Regions from separate parts of the Chlorogloeopsis sp. ULAP01 genome, predicted to be linked through region 1. Evidence: predicted binding sites of a transcription regulator. Region 1 holds the regulator's gene; each other region holds the start of a gene.
What was found. Region 1 encodes NtcA, which controls nitrogen genes in cyanobacteria. Its sites were predicted from a motif close to TNTGTANNNNNNNNTACANA; they were not measured.

Region 1 (5,251 bases):
TTAGGTACTAAAAATAACTTGCCCATTTTTAATTGCCACTAATTTAACTTTTAGTGGCCCGGCTGTGTAAGTATCTTCTGCTGCAATAGCTTTAATATCTAATGGTTGATCATATTGTCGCAATTGAGCTACAAAGCGAATGAAAGTACCATCTATTTGAATATTTTCTAAAATTCCAGCATTACGAGCGCGAAATTGGGAAGCAGAAATCAAAAGTTCTAAACGCTGCCTCAATTGATAGGAGGTCATGGTTTTAGGATCGGCACTAGTTGTGGCTAATACCTCGCCTCCTGAAAAAACAACTTGATTTATTGCTGCATCAGCAAAAAATTCTACCGGTTTTTCTCCCCTAACGTAGTTACCTGCCGAGAAAACTCGCACTACGTATTCTCGTCCATCTTGAATCTGCTTGCCTAATTGCTCAATTTGTTCCTCGGTAACGCGCAAGATTTGCACATTTGGGGCAGGATTTAGATTCGGCTCGGTTAATTCAATGCTGGCATTACGATTAGCTTCTTGTAACAGCTGGATTACTGCTTGACGCACTGCTGATGGTTGCTGAACACGAACTACCCCAGCAGCAAGAACTTGCCCGCGAAACAAAGCTAGTTTTCCTAAACGAAGGTCACGATAAGACTGATAATATTTCTCTAGTCTTGCGACTTCCTGTTCAAGATCTTGCTGTTGCGCTTCCAAATCTTTCAAGCGAGCTTCTCTTTGAACAATAATCTTTTCCCGTGCCGTAATTTCTAAATTGCGCTTTTGAATGATGTTATCTAAACTAGCTATTTTGCGATCGCGTGCTTCAATCGCTTCTTGCCGCTTGGCAAGTTCTTGATCGCGTTTATCAATTGCCGCCTGAGCTTCAGCGAGTGCCTTTCTCGCTTCTTCGTACAATCTTTGACGCTCTGCCTTAAGTAATTTAATTTCTGCTAGTTGTTTGTTTCTTTCTGCATAAACACTTTGCAATTGAGTTTTAGCTTGTTGATATTGTGTTGCAACTTGGCCTAATTGTTTTTGGGTACGTTGGAGTTCCTCTTGAGTTTGTGCTTGTTGCTTGATTGTGCGGTTGAGTTGAGCTTGTGTTTGCTGCTGCTTGGCATTTGCTGACTGTAAGGATTTATTTATTTCCTGTAAGTCCTGTTGTGCCTTTGATTGCTCAATTCTTGCTTGCTCTAGCTCGGTTTTGGTAGTATCTAGCTGCTTAGTTGTATTTTCTAGCTGTACGCGTTTGCGTCTGAGATCTTTTTGAATATCTTCTAGTTCAAAAACTCCCTTGCGCAATCCTTCATCAGCTAAAAATAAAATTCCCAGGGTTGATGCGGAAATGCCCAACCCTGTGAGAATTGTCACTAAAACAGCTGTATTTTTGGGTCTGAGATTGAACAGTGAAAGCCGCTTCTTGCCAACCCGTGTGCCAATACGATCGCCTACGGTGGCAATTACGCCTCCCAAAATTAAAATTGCAATGATGAGGATGTACCCGGTGGCCATCAGTTAATGATTTAGCGAAGAAATCCCTCCAGATACAGCCTACTACTTCCAGCGATTGTCTGTGGGAGATTGGAAATGAGCAATAGCTGACATTACTTAACTAGTTAACCTGCTCACTCCAGTCTCCAAGCGCTTTTAGGTGAATTGCCGACTTAAGGTAACAGGCTTATGGACAGTAATTTTTTTCTTGTGTATGGAAATCATTTTCTTTTCGCGCAAGTCACCCAGCAATCTAGTGACAGTAACGCGGGTAGAGCCAATTGCTTCAGCGATCGCCTGATGAGATAGCTTCAAATCAATCGTGATTCCATCGGCACAAGGAATGCCAAAATCGCGACAAAGAATTAATAAAAAACTGATTAACCTTGAACCCATATCTCGGTGAGCAAGTGTTTCAATCATCATTTCTGTCTGAAGAATACGTGATGAAAGGCCTCGCAGCATTAACATCGACAATTCAGGATTTTCCTTTAATGCTTGTTCCACCTGTTCAATTGGTGCTGAGAGCAATTCCGCAGGTGTAAAAGCAACTGCATGATAAAAGCGATCGGACTTGTTTCCAGTCAGTAAGGACAAAACTCCAAAAACACTATTTTCCCGCAGCAGCGCAACGGTGATTTCTTCTCCTGCCTCGTACACCCTGGAGAGTTTTACTGCACCTTTTAAAAGAAAATAAACTCGTTCAGCAGGATCACCGGGGAAAAAGATCGTTTTATTGCGCTCAAACGTTTCCACAACTGGTGGAAACGCTCCAGTCGCCATCTGACGAAAAACATTTGCTAGGGCTTTATCTTGTGTCACGATCATTTACCTTCCCCTATCCCAATGCCGGAAAAAAACTAAAGATGGATTTCCTAAGAATACACCCGAAAAATCAAGAAAACATTGTTAACCTTTTTGTTCTTTCCTATACTTATCCTTTTTATCTCATAAATATTGTTCAAATCATACAAAATTTCTACTATTAGTAGCTAGTACTTTTTGAACTACATTTACCCTAATTGTAAAAAGTAGGTTTTTTTAAGAAAAAAATAAGATACATTGAAAATCTCTTAAGGATGAAGCTGTGTTTTTGTGGTATTAAACACTAGCTATAATCTCGGCAGAAAAAGTAAGCACGAGTGATTTTCCGGAGTGTCTAGACGATGCTTGGTACTAACACTAAGCATCTTAATCTCTTAAAATCCCACTTTCTTCAAGCATTGAGAGTGATAAATAAAGCAAATCTTATCGACAACAAATACCAAGCAGGCTCAGATTCTTGTATGCTCCTAATGAAACATCGTGCTAAAGAATTTATATGTTGGATCTAACTGGAAAAAATGCCTTGGTTACAGGCATTGCTAATAACCGCTCGATTGCCTGGGGTATCGCTCAACAACTACACAAAGCGGGAGCAAACCTCGGTATTACCTATTTGCCGGATGACAAGGGCAAAATGGAGAAAAAGGTAGCAGAACTAGTAGAACCTCTCAACCCTAGTCTGTTTCTACCCTGTAACGTCCAAAATGAAGAGCAAGTCAAGTCTACTTTTGAGACGATTCACCAGAAGTGGGGCAACCTAGATATTGTGATCCATTGCTTGGCATTTGCTAACAAAGATGATTTAAGCGGAGACTTTAGCCAAACTTCTCGTACAGGCTTCCAAACAGCTTTAGATGTTAGTACATATTCTTTAGTGCAACTGGCAGGTGCAGCTAAATCTTTAATGACACAAGGAGGAAGCATTGTTACTCTTTCTTATTTGGGTGCTATCAGAGCAATCCCAAACTATAACGTTATGGGAGTTGCAAAAGCTGGTTTAGAAGCTAGCGTGCGTTATCTTGCGGCAGAATTAGGTCCCTCTCAAATTCGGGTTAATGCTATTTCTGCCGGGCCGATTCGTACTTTGGCTTCCAGTGCAGTTGGCGGTATTTTAGATATGATTCATCATGTAGAAAAGGTGGCTCCATTACGACGCACTGTCACTCAAATCGAAGTGGGTAATACAGCAGCGTTCTTATGTAGTGACTTAGCCAGTGGAATTACTGGACAAGTCCTGTATGTGGATGCAGGATATGAAATTATGGGAATGTAATGGGGACTGGGGACAAAGAAGAGGACAAGGGGAAGGGGAGACAAGGAGACAAGGAGCAAGAATGTCAATCACAATTCTCCTTGTCGACGGACACTTTCCTCAACGGAGGGAACCTTTGCACGGAAGTGTCCTCCCCGTGTCTTCTTTACCCGATCCCCAATCCCCAATCCCCGATCCCCAATTCCTAAATATCTATGCAAATCAGCGATCGCCAAATTCTCTCAAATATACAATCTCCGCGTATTGCCTCTTTACGCCGCACTACGGGGGAAACAGATGTACAAGTCACGATTAATCTGGATGGCACAGGGGTTTGTAATGCTGCTACTGGTGTTCCGTTTTTGGATCATATGTTGCACCAAATTGCCTCCCACGGTTTAATTGATTTGGATATTCAAGCTACGGGTGATTTACACATTGATGACCACCATACGAACGAAGATGTGGGGATCACTCTGGGACAAGCAATTAGCAAAGCATTAGGCGATCGTAAGGGCATAGTCCGTTTTGGTCATTTTCTCGCACCTCTGGACGAAGCATTAATTCAAGTGGCACTAGATTTTTCCGGACGTCCTCACCTCAGCTATGGTTTAGAAATTCCCACTCAACGGGTGGGAACTTATGACACCCAACTAGTGCGGGAATTTTTTGTGGCGATCGTGAACAATAGCCAAATGACGCTGCACATTCGCCAGTTAGATGGCATTAATTCTCATCACATTATTGAAGCAACTTTTAAAGCCTTTGCCAGAGCTACACGGGTGGCTGTAGAAATTGATCCCCGTCGTGCTGGAATGATACCCAGTTCTAAAGGTGTATTGTAGAGATACATGAGGTTAAAAGTGAAATTGCTCAGGGCAATTGGATAAACTTTTGTTCTGAGCAGGATCGCAATTTATGGAAAACTTAGAAAAAGTAAATTTAGAGAGTACAAGACTAATTCTCAAACCGATTTCGTTGGAATATACAGAAGATGTGTTTCGGGAATTCACAAGCGAAATTACTACCTATATGTATCCGAAACGCGCTGACAATATCGGTGAAACCGAGAAGGTAATCAAAGATATGATTCAACAACGAAAAAATGGAAATGATTTAGTTTTGGTAATGCTCAAGCAGGAGACTTTGGAGTTTTTGGGAATTTGCGAAGTTGGTGCTATTGATACTGATACACCGGAGTTAGGAATTTGGATTAAAAAAGCAGTTCACGGTAAAGGTTTTGGTCGAGAGGCAATTGGCTTATTGAAAGACTGGGTGGATCATAATTTAGAGTCCGAATGTCTTTCCTACCCTGTTGACAAAAGAAATATCCCTAGTCGAAAAATAGTAGAAAGTTTTGAGGGCAAAGTATTTAGGGAATTTCAACGGATTAACAAGAGCGGTAATCTTCTCAATGAGTTTGAATACAGGATTTATAAATAAATATTTTATTTTAATTTTTTTCTTCTTGAAAATATATGTAGTTAGCGACAGCCTAACGCACCGCCAGACAATGTGGTGCGTTAGGCTCAAGCTGTACACACCCTACTGGATTGACACAGCTAAATTTGTGCGTTAGATGCGTAGTCATATTTTGCGCCCAAGCGCTACTACGAGCCTTTACTATCGCATCATTTTAGTCTTGCCACGCACTACTTAAGATTTACTTCTAAATATCCGGCAATTCTCCAAAATGTTAAC
Region 2 (5,251 bases), on a different contig from region 1:
CTGTCTCATGTATTTTCTAATTATCACTTGTAGAAGGCAGAAAGCAGAGGGCAGAGGAGCCAGCGCGTTGCGGAGCCAGTGCGCCCTTGCGGGTTAAGCGCGTTGTAGCACCTGGCGTCGGGTTAAGCGCGTTGTAGACGCCCAGAGGGCGGCTTCCCGCAGGGTAGCACCTGGCGTCACCAAAAGACGACGGGGAAGCCCGTTCCTTTAAGGGGCGCTCAGAATCGTCGTCCGTCGTCTTGGGGCAAGGGGCATTCATGCATTGGCCAATGCCCAATTCCCAATTCACTTCGGCCCGCTTTCATCCCCCCGACTGAAGTCTGGGGGATGAGCTTAACTGGCGTCGGCTTAAGCGCGTCGAGTGCGACTGGCGTGGCAGAAGGAAGTATTATGTAGGGTGTGTTAAGGACTCAGTCCTAACGCACCGAAGCATTTAGAGCGTGTGTTACGCTTCGCTGGCACACCCTACCACATATTTCAAAAATAAAATCAAATACAAAATATAAGTCCTATAGGAATGAAGTAATTAATTTTTAGTATTAAAAAAAAGTAAACGCACCTTGTCAATCAAGCCAAAGTGCGATAGATCAATTTTTTTAGATCTGGAATTGACTACTGCAAAGTGACAGAAAGAACTAGATAAAAAGCAGATTATATTAAGCATTAAAACTTGCGTTCTCTTGCCTTTTGCCTTTTGCCCTCTGCCTCCTGCCTTCTTGCACTAAATATCCTGCTCGCTCAATTCTCTAGTCATATAGTCAAATGGCTCGTCTACAAAGCTAGTATCAGCAATACCAGCCGCTTGTGCTTGCTCCTTCGCAATATCCTTCATAATCTGAATACCACGGACTGTAGGGCCAATGGGAACCCCCAGAGAATTGTAGGTTTCCCGCAAACCTTGCAATACTCGCTCATCTAGCACATCCATACTACCAGCTACGATCGCATAGGTAGCATAGCGCAAGTAGTAGTCCATATCGCGCAAACAAGCTGCATACCGACGAGTAGTGTAGGCATTGCCGCCAGGACGAATCAACTCTGGCTGTTCTTCAAATAATTGAGAACCAGCCTGCTTGACAATTGCTGAGGCATTAGAATTGATAGCTCCTGCTGCTTGCACGCGCTTCGTGCCACTTTCAAAATAAGATTTGAGGCTGTCGATCGCATTCCGGTCAAAATAGCGCCCAGCAACGTCATAATTCTTAATTAAGCTTGTGACTGCGTCCCGCATTCCTTTTTCTCCCAATCTTTCCTATCTATGGTTTGATATTTATTTGACTGTTTTTAGTAAGCTGCTAATTTTTGTGCCAATAAATATTTTTTTTAAGAAACCCAGGCACAAAAACAATGTATGCGCTAATTAAGGATTCTAAGCCAAAGTTGTCCCTATGAGATGAACTGTCAAGTTTTGTAGAGTTGGTTAGCAAAGGTTAATATAAGCTGTAAACTTCAAAACCGTAACAAATAATACAAAATGCACCTATTTTATCTCCTTAGGATATTGCAGGGTGTCTCTAGATTTGGGTTTATCCGAATAGGGTCAGCGTGCATTAACATTGTGGTTTACTGTACTAAAACGGTACTAAAACGGTAGAGAAGGAGTAGCCATGACAACCCCACAAGAAGTCCTGAAACAAATTCGGGACAAAAATATTCAGATGATTGATCTGAAATTCATCGATATGCCAGGTATTTGGCAGCACCTGACAGTGTTCCACAACCAAATCGATGAAAGTAGCTTTACAGACGGTGTACCTTTTGACGGTTCCAGCATTCGGGGTTGGAAAGCCATCAACGAATCAGATATGGCAATGGTTCTCGATCCAAACACTGCCTGGATCGACCCTTTCATGCAGGAACCGACTCTCAGCATTATTTGCAGCATCAAAGAACCCCGTACAGGGGAGTGGTACAGTCGTTGTCCCCGCGTCATTGCCCAGAAAGCGATAGACTATCTGGTTTCTACAGGTGTTGGTGACACAGCGTTTTTCGGCCCGGAAGCGGAATTTTTCATCTTTGACGATGTCCGCTTTGATCAAAACTCTCACGAAGGCTACTACCATGTAGACTCAGTAGAAGGTCGTTGGAATTCCGGTAAAGCAGAAGGCCCTAACTTGGGTTACAAACCACGTTATAAAGAGGGTTACTTCCCAGTTGCTCCAACTGATACTCTGCAAGATATGCGGACGGAAATGCTGCTGACGATGGCAAACTGTGGAGTACCAATTGAAAAGCACCACCACGAAGTAGCAACTGGTGGGCAGTGTGAATTGGGTTTCCGCTTTGGTAAATTAATCGAAGCAGCTGATTGGTTGATGACATACAAATACGTCATCAAGAATGTAGCTAGTAAATATGGTAGAACCGTTACCTTTATGCCCAAACCAGTCTTCCAAGACAATGGTTCTGGGATGCACACCCACCAATCCATTTGGAAAGACGGGCAACCTTTATTTGCAGGCGATAAATATGCTGGCTTGAGCGAAACCGCACTGTACTACATCGGTGGTATTCTCAAACACGCACCTGCATTGTTGGCGATTACCAACCCTACCACCAACTCCTACAAGCGCCTCGTGCCTGGTTACGAAGCACCAGTAAACTTGGCTTACTCCCAAGGTAACCGTTCTGCTTCGATTCGTATCCCTCTGTCTGGCACTAACCCCAAAGCCAAGCGCTTAGAATTCCGTTGTCCTGATGCTACATCTAACCCTTACTTGGCATTTGCTGCCATGCTCTGTGCTGGCTTAGATGGTATCAAGAACAAAATCGAGCCTGGCGAACCTTTGGATAAAAACATTTATGAACTCTCCCCAGAAGAACTGGCGAAAGTTCCTTCTACTCCTGGTTCTCTAGAATTGGCATTAGAAGCGCTAGAGAACGATCATGCCTTCTTGACTGAACCAGGCGTATTTACAGAAGACTTCATTGAAACTTGGATTTCTTACAAGCTAGATAATGAAGTTAACCCCATGCGGTTACGTCCCCATCCCTATGAATTTTCTCTTTATTACGACTGTTAATTGGAAGGGGCTAGGGACTAGGGACTAGAGGCTAGTAGTTCATCGCATTAATTACGATGGTTGTATTAATTTCGTAGTAAGGACTTTAGTCCATGAGCGTGTGCATCGCTTACTACGAACACCTCAAAACAATGCGATAGCTTACTAGAAACTAACATTTTAACGCTGACGGCAAAACTAGTCCCAATCAATGCATAAATTTAGCCACCCACTAAGGGTGGCTTTTTTGGCTTTTTATTTGTTGGTCGTTGGTTGTTCATAACAACTACCACCTTTCAACTCCCAACTATCAAACTCTGACTATCTAGCTCATAGCCGCGTTGCTGCGATCATAAGTCATCCGAGCATTAGGATCTATTTTCCCTTGAATCGGATTCCAGTAATGGGATACTTCTCCAGGAAGACCGATTTCTTCGCCTGTGCGTTCTAACATCGACTGTTGACGATTTTTAATCAGTTGATAATGACGCATCATTAAAGCACGAGCTCTTTCTTGAGTAGACATAATCTAACTTCTCCCTGCTGTTCTAGTATATTTTTTCCTCTATCAATAATCTATCAAATCAATTCTGTATCAGTTGTTACGGATTGATACATTTTAACAAAAATTAATATTGTATATGATTGCGAGCCAGCACGAATGGAATAGTGGGGGTTGATAGCCTAATTAAAATCATTGAAAATCTTCCCATTTTGCCTAAAAGCAAATAATGAATAACATCCCTCTTGAGATTCGTTTCACTTAGGATATAAATCCTTCTTAAGGTGAATGATTTATCAGTAAAAAATATTAAATGTAGGTAAATAAAAGTAAATCAAAATTATATTATTTCTATCTCTGATATTTTTATTAAGCTGAATTCAAGAAGCTTGTCAGCATAGAAAATCTACTATCAAGTTTGTCACAAAATATTAAGCTGAGATTTGAGAAATTAATTTTTTCCTACGTTAACATTAGAAATAAGTTTTACAAAACTTCATAAAAGCAGATGACTGTTGCTTATCCACGGAAATTTCAGAACGCTTTGAGTGCGAGGGACATTTTGAAAGGAGTGATCGGCGATCGCGAACTCCATCTCATCACCCTCAACCGTTATCGTTATAGCGAACAACGCAGTTGCAAAGATCTCACAGAATTAATTGAAAAACTCGACGGCAAGCCAGTTGAACTGGTACGAGACTTGTCTCACCACATTAGTGACGAAGCTCGTCATGCTATGTGGTTAACTGATGTATTGGTTGAATTAGGAGCCAATGTTGGTAATCCTCCGGGAAATTCATACATAGATGAATTTGAACGGCTGCTTGATCACGAACAAAAAGATCCAGCCAAAGACCGTGACGATTTTGTAATTTCTGCCCTTGCTGCCATTAACGTCACAGAAAAACGCGGTTGTGAATATTTCTCTGCCCACATTTATGCTCTCAAGCAGGGGCCGCAGACAGAAGAAAATATTAAGATTCGCGAAACCATAGAAAAAATTTTGCCAGAGGAGGCAGGACATGTTCGCTGGGGCAATCGTTTGTTAGGGCAGCTGGCAGACAAAAGTCCAGAACATCGACAAAAAGTCGAACAAGCCAAGCGTAAATATACTGCGATTGAACAAGCAGCATTTGAAGCCGGCATGGATATCACGCTGGGGGCAGAACTTCGACGACTAGCTAATTTAGTAGAAGTAGCAAATACAATGCCGCTTTGGCAGCGCCCTCAATACCTAATAGAGCGCTTACCCAAAACTTTGCTAGCTCCTGAGTTACAGTTCACCAGAATTGAAGTAGCACAAAGAGTTTGGCAGCGAGATCCACAAGCTTTTATCGAAAAGTTTGTGCCAATGTTTTTGAATGGCTTAAAGCCTAAGGACTACAACCGTGAGAAAACAACTGCTTAAAACAGGCAGAACTAATATATTCTTTTGACAGTTCACAGGTGCTCAGAACCCTGACTTGTTTGAAAATTCGGGGTTCTACAGCCTCTAATAATTTGTGTGGTGGACTACTCAATAAGGGCTGACGCGGAGAAATTCTCTGCGTCTTTTTCATTTTTCAATCAAATCGTAATTAACCTAGATCCTGAAATATTTGTTTAGCAATTAATATTTTCTACTAGCAACCAGTTACCTGCTTGATTTAAACGTCCGTATATTTTAAGCGTTTGTTGGTTGTGGAGACTATTTTGTAATTGCTCATTTATAGGCGATCGCAAAGTTACAAGCTGCCAAGTTTGCCCT
Region 3 (5,251 bases), on a different contig from region 1:
TGAGTGGCTGTATTTACTTGTTTGCGGAACTGAACACGGATTCGATAGTTACCTTGAGCAGGTACAGGACAGAATATATGCTCGACGCTATCGACTTCGCTGATGGAAGAACAAACAGTACCAGTATCTAAATCTTTGGCATCAGCTTTGACAAGATGAATGTCAAGATTGTTCAAGCCGCGATCGCGAAAATCTTCACCCGCATCATATAAACCATTTTTATTTTTATCGTTTAGTTCTACCAATCTGTCCCAAGCCAAGGTGATGGCAACAAAACTGTTTTGTGGTAAAGGCTTTGCTAATGTATATTCCACAGATCCCCCAGTATTTACAGTATTATAGTCCCAACCAATAGCCGACACCGCTTGAGATGGGTTCCACTGACCGGCACTAAATTGCTGGTAAGCACGAAAGGCATTTAAATGCCCTGTTCCCATTTGGGCGTCTAAAGGTATTTTCGGGTCTTTGTAGCCATCAGAAGCTAGCCAGTCTCTATTTTGTTTATCAACTAGTGTGCGAGTCATTCCCAAACGCAAGCCATCACCGCTATCTAGAATTTTATCTGTTGAGTTCAGCAATACAGCTTTCATCACTTCATGTTGGCGAGAAGAGATACTCCAATTTTGTTGTTTTGTCCGCACTTGGCGATCGCCAAATTCTTGTAGCAAGGCAATTGTACCTGTAACATGAGGTGCAGCAAAACTTGTACCCGTGACTTTATTCACTTTGCCATCTGGATTCAGCATGGGTATGTTATTGCCAGGAGCCACTAAAGCAATGGTGCGACGTGGGCCTAAATTAATTTCTTTGCCAGCTAGCCGCTCTTCCATTGCCTCGCTTGTCGCAACTAAGTTAGAAACGTCTACCTTATTAAAAATTCCTCCCCGACGAGAGGAAAAAGCCACGTTAACTCCATTAAAATTATCAGTAGGGATAGGAATTCCTCCCTTTCCTTGGTTGCCTGCGATCATGTACAAAACATTATGAACACGAGTAGACCAGTCAACACATTGGGTTAGTAAGGCGTTGCCATCCAAAACTGCCTCTGGACGCGGGTCACGATTTAATGGTTCGCCAAAGCTGAAGTTAATGGCACGAATATCGCCACTATTTTGTAGAGCAATATGCTGTGCAGATAAGCACTCCTCTGGCTGACCCATCTTAGTAGAACCTACAGCAGATGAGTACAATCGTGCTCCTGGAGCAACCCCTGGAAATGCTTTATCTGTACTGACCATAACGCCAGCGACATTATAAGCGTGCGGATCAACACTGTTATTCGATTTGGCAGGGCTATTGCGTAAAAAAACACCCGCTATGCTTACAGAGCGATTTTTGGAGACGGCTTTGTCTACCCCAAACATTCCCGGACGCCCTATCTCGACTTGACCAATGGCAATCTTGCGACCAGTCAAATTATAGGGAGGTTTGCCTAGCCTCAAAGCATCAATGCCGTTAGTACCAAGGGAAGTTTCTAGAGTCAGAGCAACTACTGGCATACCCAAGCAAGAAGCACTCAATCCCCAAACAATCCAAGTTAGTTTTTTCACCATAGTCAAAAGTCAACTGTTAATGGTCATTGGTCATTTGTTAGTAGGGGAGGCAGCGCTTTGCGGAGCCAGTGCGTTGGGCGGCTCTGCCGACTTGTAGCACCTGGCGTCGGGTTAAGCGCGTTGTAGCGACTGCCGTGCGGGTTTATTTTAGATATTTCGTTATTTTGAGAGATTACTAATAAAACCCGCCCGTACAGTAGTTGGTTGTCTATTACTCCCCTTGTCTCCTTATCCCTCTGTCCTCTTCTTCCGAAGAGCAGCATCTAGAGATGTAAGAGTTTGCTAAACTTTTGTTACAATACTTACAGAAAAGGACGCTTAAATACCCACTAGCCATGACCGAAACGCTATCTAAAAAGCATATTGTGATTGCTCCATCTATCCTATCAGCGGATTTTAGTCGCCTCGGAGACGAAGTACGCGCTGTAGATGAAGCCGGAGCCGATTGGATTCATGTTGATGTAATGGACGGTCGTTTCGTACCTAATATTACGATAGGTCCTCTGGTAGTGGAGGCGGTTCGTCCGGTTACGAAAAAGCCACTGGATGTCCACTTAATGATTGTGGAGCCAGAAAAGTATGTTGCGGACTTTGCGAAAGCTGGTGCAGATATTATCTCCGTACATTGCGAGCATAATGCTTCACCACACCTACACCGCACTCTCGGTCAAATTAAAGAACTTGGTAAGCAAGCCGGTGTCGTTCTCAACCCATCCACACCTCTGGATTTAATTGAGTACGTGCTGGAGCTTTGCGATTTGATATTGATTATGAGTGTCAACCCTGGTTTTGGTGGACAAAGCTTTATTCCAGGAGTGGTTCCCAAAATCCGCAAGTTACGTCAGATGTGTGATGAACGCGGTTTAGATCCTTGGATTGAAGTAGATGGCGGGCTGAAAGCTAACAATACCTGGCAAGTTTTAGAAGCTGGAGCAAACGCGATCGTAGCTGGTTCTGCGGTATTTAATGCTAAGGATTATGCTGAGGCGATTACAGCCATTCGCAACAGCAAGCGTCCAACACCAGAATTAGCAAAGGTGTAAATCAAGTACTAAAATAATTTTCAATCTCAATAGTAAAGAAAAAGGGCGATCGCTTTGACAGATTGCCCTTTTTTTCCAATCATACCAATAACCTTCTAAGTAGCCCTCGTGAACTGCGTACAGAAGAGGACAAGGAGAGGGGGAGATAGGGAGAAGGAACATGACTCACATTTACTCGCCTTCCGTATCTGGTTGTTTGTCCCCTTTTCCTAATTCCTACCTTCTGCCTCCAGCATAGTTGACTTCTACTTGTAAACCCTTGCCCAATGAGTTGCTTTCCAAAGACTAATAAACAAAGCGGCAGAAACTAAGGCTCCCAAATTCCATTTCACAGAACTCTTAATCAATTTCATTCTTTGAGAAGACAAATTAGCTTGTGCTTGAATCTGGACTTGTTCTTTAGCTTTAGAAAGTTCTGATAAGATTTTACTTTTTACTTCTTCAGGATTTTGACTTTTTAATGAGCGGCCTTGGCTTTTTAAAAAATTATTAATCTGTTCTGGTGAAGCTTGACTTAGTTGCTTTTCTACTTGTTCTGCTTGAGCAATTTGTTGTTGTGAAACAGCATTTATTTGAGTAGTACTTGCGTTATTGAGCCGGACGGTATTAATGACTCCTAAAGGAACCATTAAGAAAAAACATACTGTAAACAATAAAGTGAGCCAAGACAGGAATCTCAAAATCCGAAATTCCCATTTGTTGCGTGAATATGTCTCTCCAAAAAATACCAACACTAATCCAATCAAAGGTACAGGTACTCGTTCAACAAGTGTACCAAAAGTTTGAAATTCCCAAACAGGATTCATAAAGCTTGGTGGTATAAACATCTCTATGATGTCGAACAAAGCTAATAGTAATAATCCATAGCCAAGTACTCGTAAAATATTCATGGAGTCTGCCTGTTTATAGGCAAAGTCTTGTAGCTCATTTAGCACGGGAATGAATTTATCACTAATGGATTTAGTCATTTCTTCACACAATATATAGGAAAGTTTTGGAAATACTAAAATTCAACCTAAATGAAAGTATCTAGTAGCTAATAGGTCATCTACAAGAGTGTTACGTTTTCAAGAGGACTGTATTGACAAAATGATTGCCACTTGATTGCTCTGGTTTCGGCTTGTCTATATTCATTGATAAAAATACTTTGATTAAAATGAATATAATACTACTCAGGATAAAAGCTAGAAACGGAATCCGTAATTGTTGCCATTGGGTCATTATTTTTTCAACTCCGCAGAATCTTGATTATTTTTTTCCTGCTGTCGAAGCAAGAAAACATAAAATAAAGTAAATACCATCACTTGAATCATGCCAAAGATGAGAGAACCATCACCCTCATGCCAGTAATTAAATGCTTGTAAGTTCTTCTGTGCAGAGATTACAGCTAAGAGAGCAACCCGTATCCCATTGATAATAAATCCGAAGGCGATCGCCATAATCAGAACTAGAGTTCTCCGTTTGGGTTGAATGGGAAATACTAGTAAACAAATCACAGAAATGCCCAAAAGATAACAAATAGATTCTATCCCTGAACAAGCAGAATAAACCTTGACACTTCCTGTTGGTAAATTGATGAAAACTCCTTGTAGGGATACTTCAAAACCGGAATACCAAAGCAGGAAAGCGGAAAATTTAGCTGTCAAGGGAGAAATGTCAAACAGAGATGATAGCAATAACTTTGGAATGCCGAGAAAAAATAATATCGTTAGTTCCTGCCAATATTGCTTTAATCCCTTGAAACCAGAAGCTAATAAACCAACAGCTAAACCAGAAATTAATGGTGAGATGCGAAGAAAACTTTCTAGTAATTCACTACGATGGAAAGTCGCACTTTGCCAAAGTAAAATACCAATCAATAATCCACCTAAAACACTGGGAAAAATTCCACTTTCAAAATTTAGATTATGTTGTTTGTCTCCAAGTAGAGAAGCTACAGCTAATAAAAAAAGTACACTCATTCCTACTTGAGCAACATCTCCAGATTTCCAAGTCAGAGTTAGGTTAATTGCAATTAAACCAGCTCCTATTCCCAATAGCCATAACTGAGTATTTTTTAGTGGTTTAACTTTGGTAAATGGAATCGCTTTACATTTAGATGCCATTGAACTAACTGTTATTACACAATCAAGTTGAATAGTAAAGTACTCTCATAGCTAGGCTTGCCTCCATCTCAAATAAGTGTAGGCGTAGCTTAAATGGGTATATTTAGCAGCATCAATTTGATACTGAAGTTTGTGTTGTACTTTTTACTTTAAATAGCATTTATGACCTCAGTAATTATTCTACAATCATATACAATTAGTGATAATTTTAACTTGGTCAAAACTTTACCATTGATTTTGACTAGACTTTGGAAAATCTTTAATTTTATTTAAGAAAGGAACAAATCACGAAAATTCAGATGTTTTGAGATTTACAAATAAATAATTAGTACAATTGTATTGGCATACTTTTATAAAGTTAATATTTTCTTAACTTAAATAAAAGTGTTTAATATTACATATATTCAGCAGTGAAGTGATTTTACTTGCAGATAGTGTAAGTAGCAATAAATTCATAAGATTCACAAAGATATTTGATAGCGCAGGTTTACTTAAGCCTACAGTTTGCAGGCTTTGTCTGTTTAGCCAAGGTAGTGCTTTGCTCCGTTGT

Region 2: gifA (glutamine synthetase inactivation factor IF7A) is a predicted target of NtcA. The motif match lies at 3,592-3,611, and genes of this name have one in related genera.
Region 3: rpe (ribulose-phosphate 3-epimerase) is a predicted target of NtcA. The motif match lies at 1,843-1,862, and genes of this name have one in related genera.

Annotation. Positions count from the first base shown of each region.
Region 1 is NZ_JAUDRH010000013.1:93,449-98,699, forward strand. Features, by position in the region: gene QUB80_RS23970 (DUF3084 family protein) at 1-1,494, opposite strand; gene ntcA (global nitrogen regulator NtcA) at 1,630-2,301, opposite strand; gene fabI (enoyl-ACP reductase FabI) at 2,795-3,571, shown strand; gene hisB (imidazoleglycerol-phosphate dehydratase HisB) at 3,766-4,395, shown strand; gene QUB80_RS23990 (GNAT family N-acetyltransferase) at 4,469-4,993, shown strand.
Region 2 is NZ_JAUDRH010000015.1:45,531-50,781, reverse strand. Features, by position in the region: gene apcB (allophycocyanin subunit beta) at 722-1,231, opposite strand; gene glnA (type I glutamate--ammonia ligase) at 1,608-3,023, shown strand; gene gifA (glutamine synthetase inactivation factor IF7A) at 3,328-3,528, opposite strand; gene QUB80_RS26165 (ferritin-like domain-containing protein) at 4,013-4,912, shown strand; gene QUB80_RS26160 (FAD-dependent oxidoreductase) at 5,107-5,251, opposite strand, start outside.
Region 3 is NZ_JAUDRH010000022.1:63,612-68,862, forward strand. Features, by position in the region: gene QUB80_RS32820 (S8 family serine peptidase) at 1-1,553, opposite strand, end outside; gene rpe (ribulose-phosphate 3-epimerase) at 1,889-2,596, shown strand; gene hpsJ-A (HpsJ-like protein, cyanoexosortase A-associated) at 2,842-3,564, opposite strand; gene crtA (cyanoexosortase A) at 3,817-4,701, opposite strand.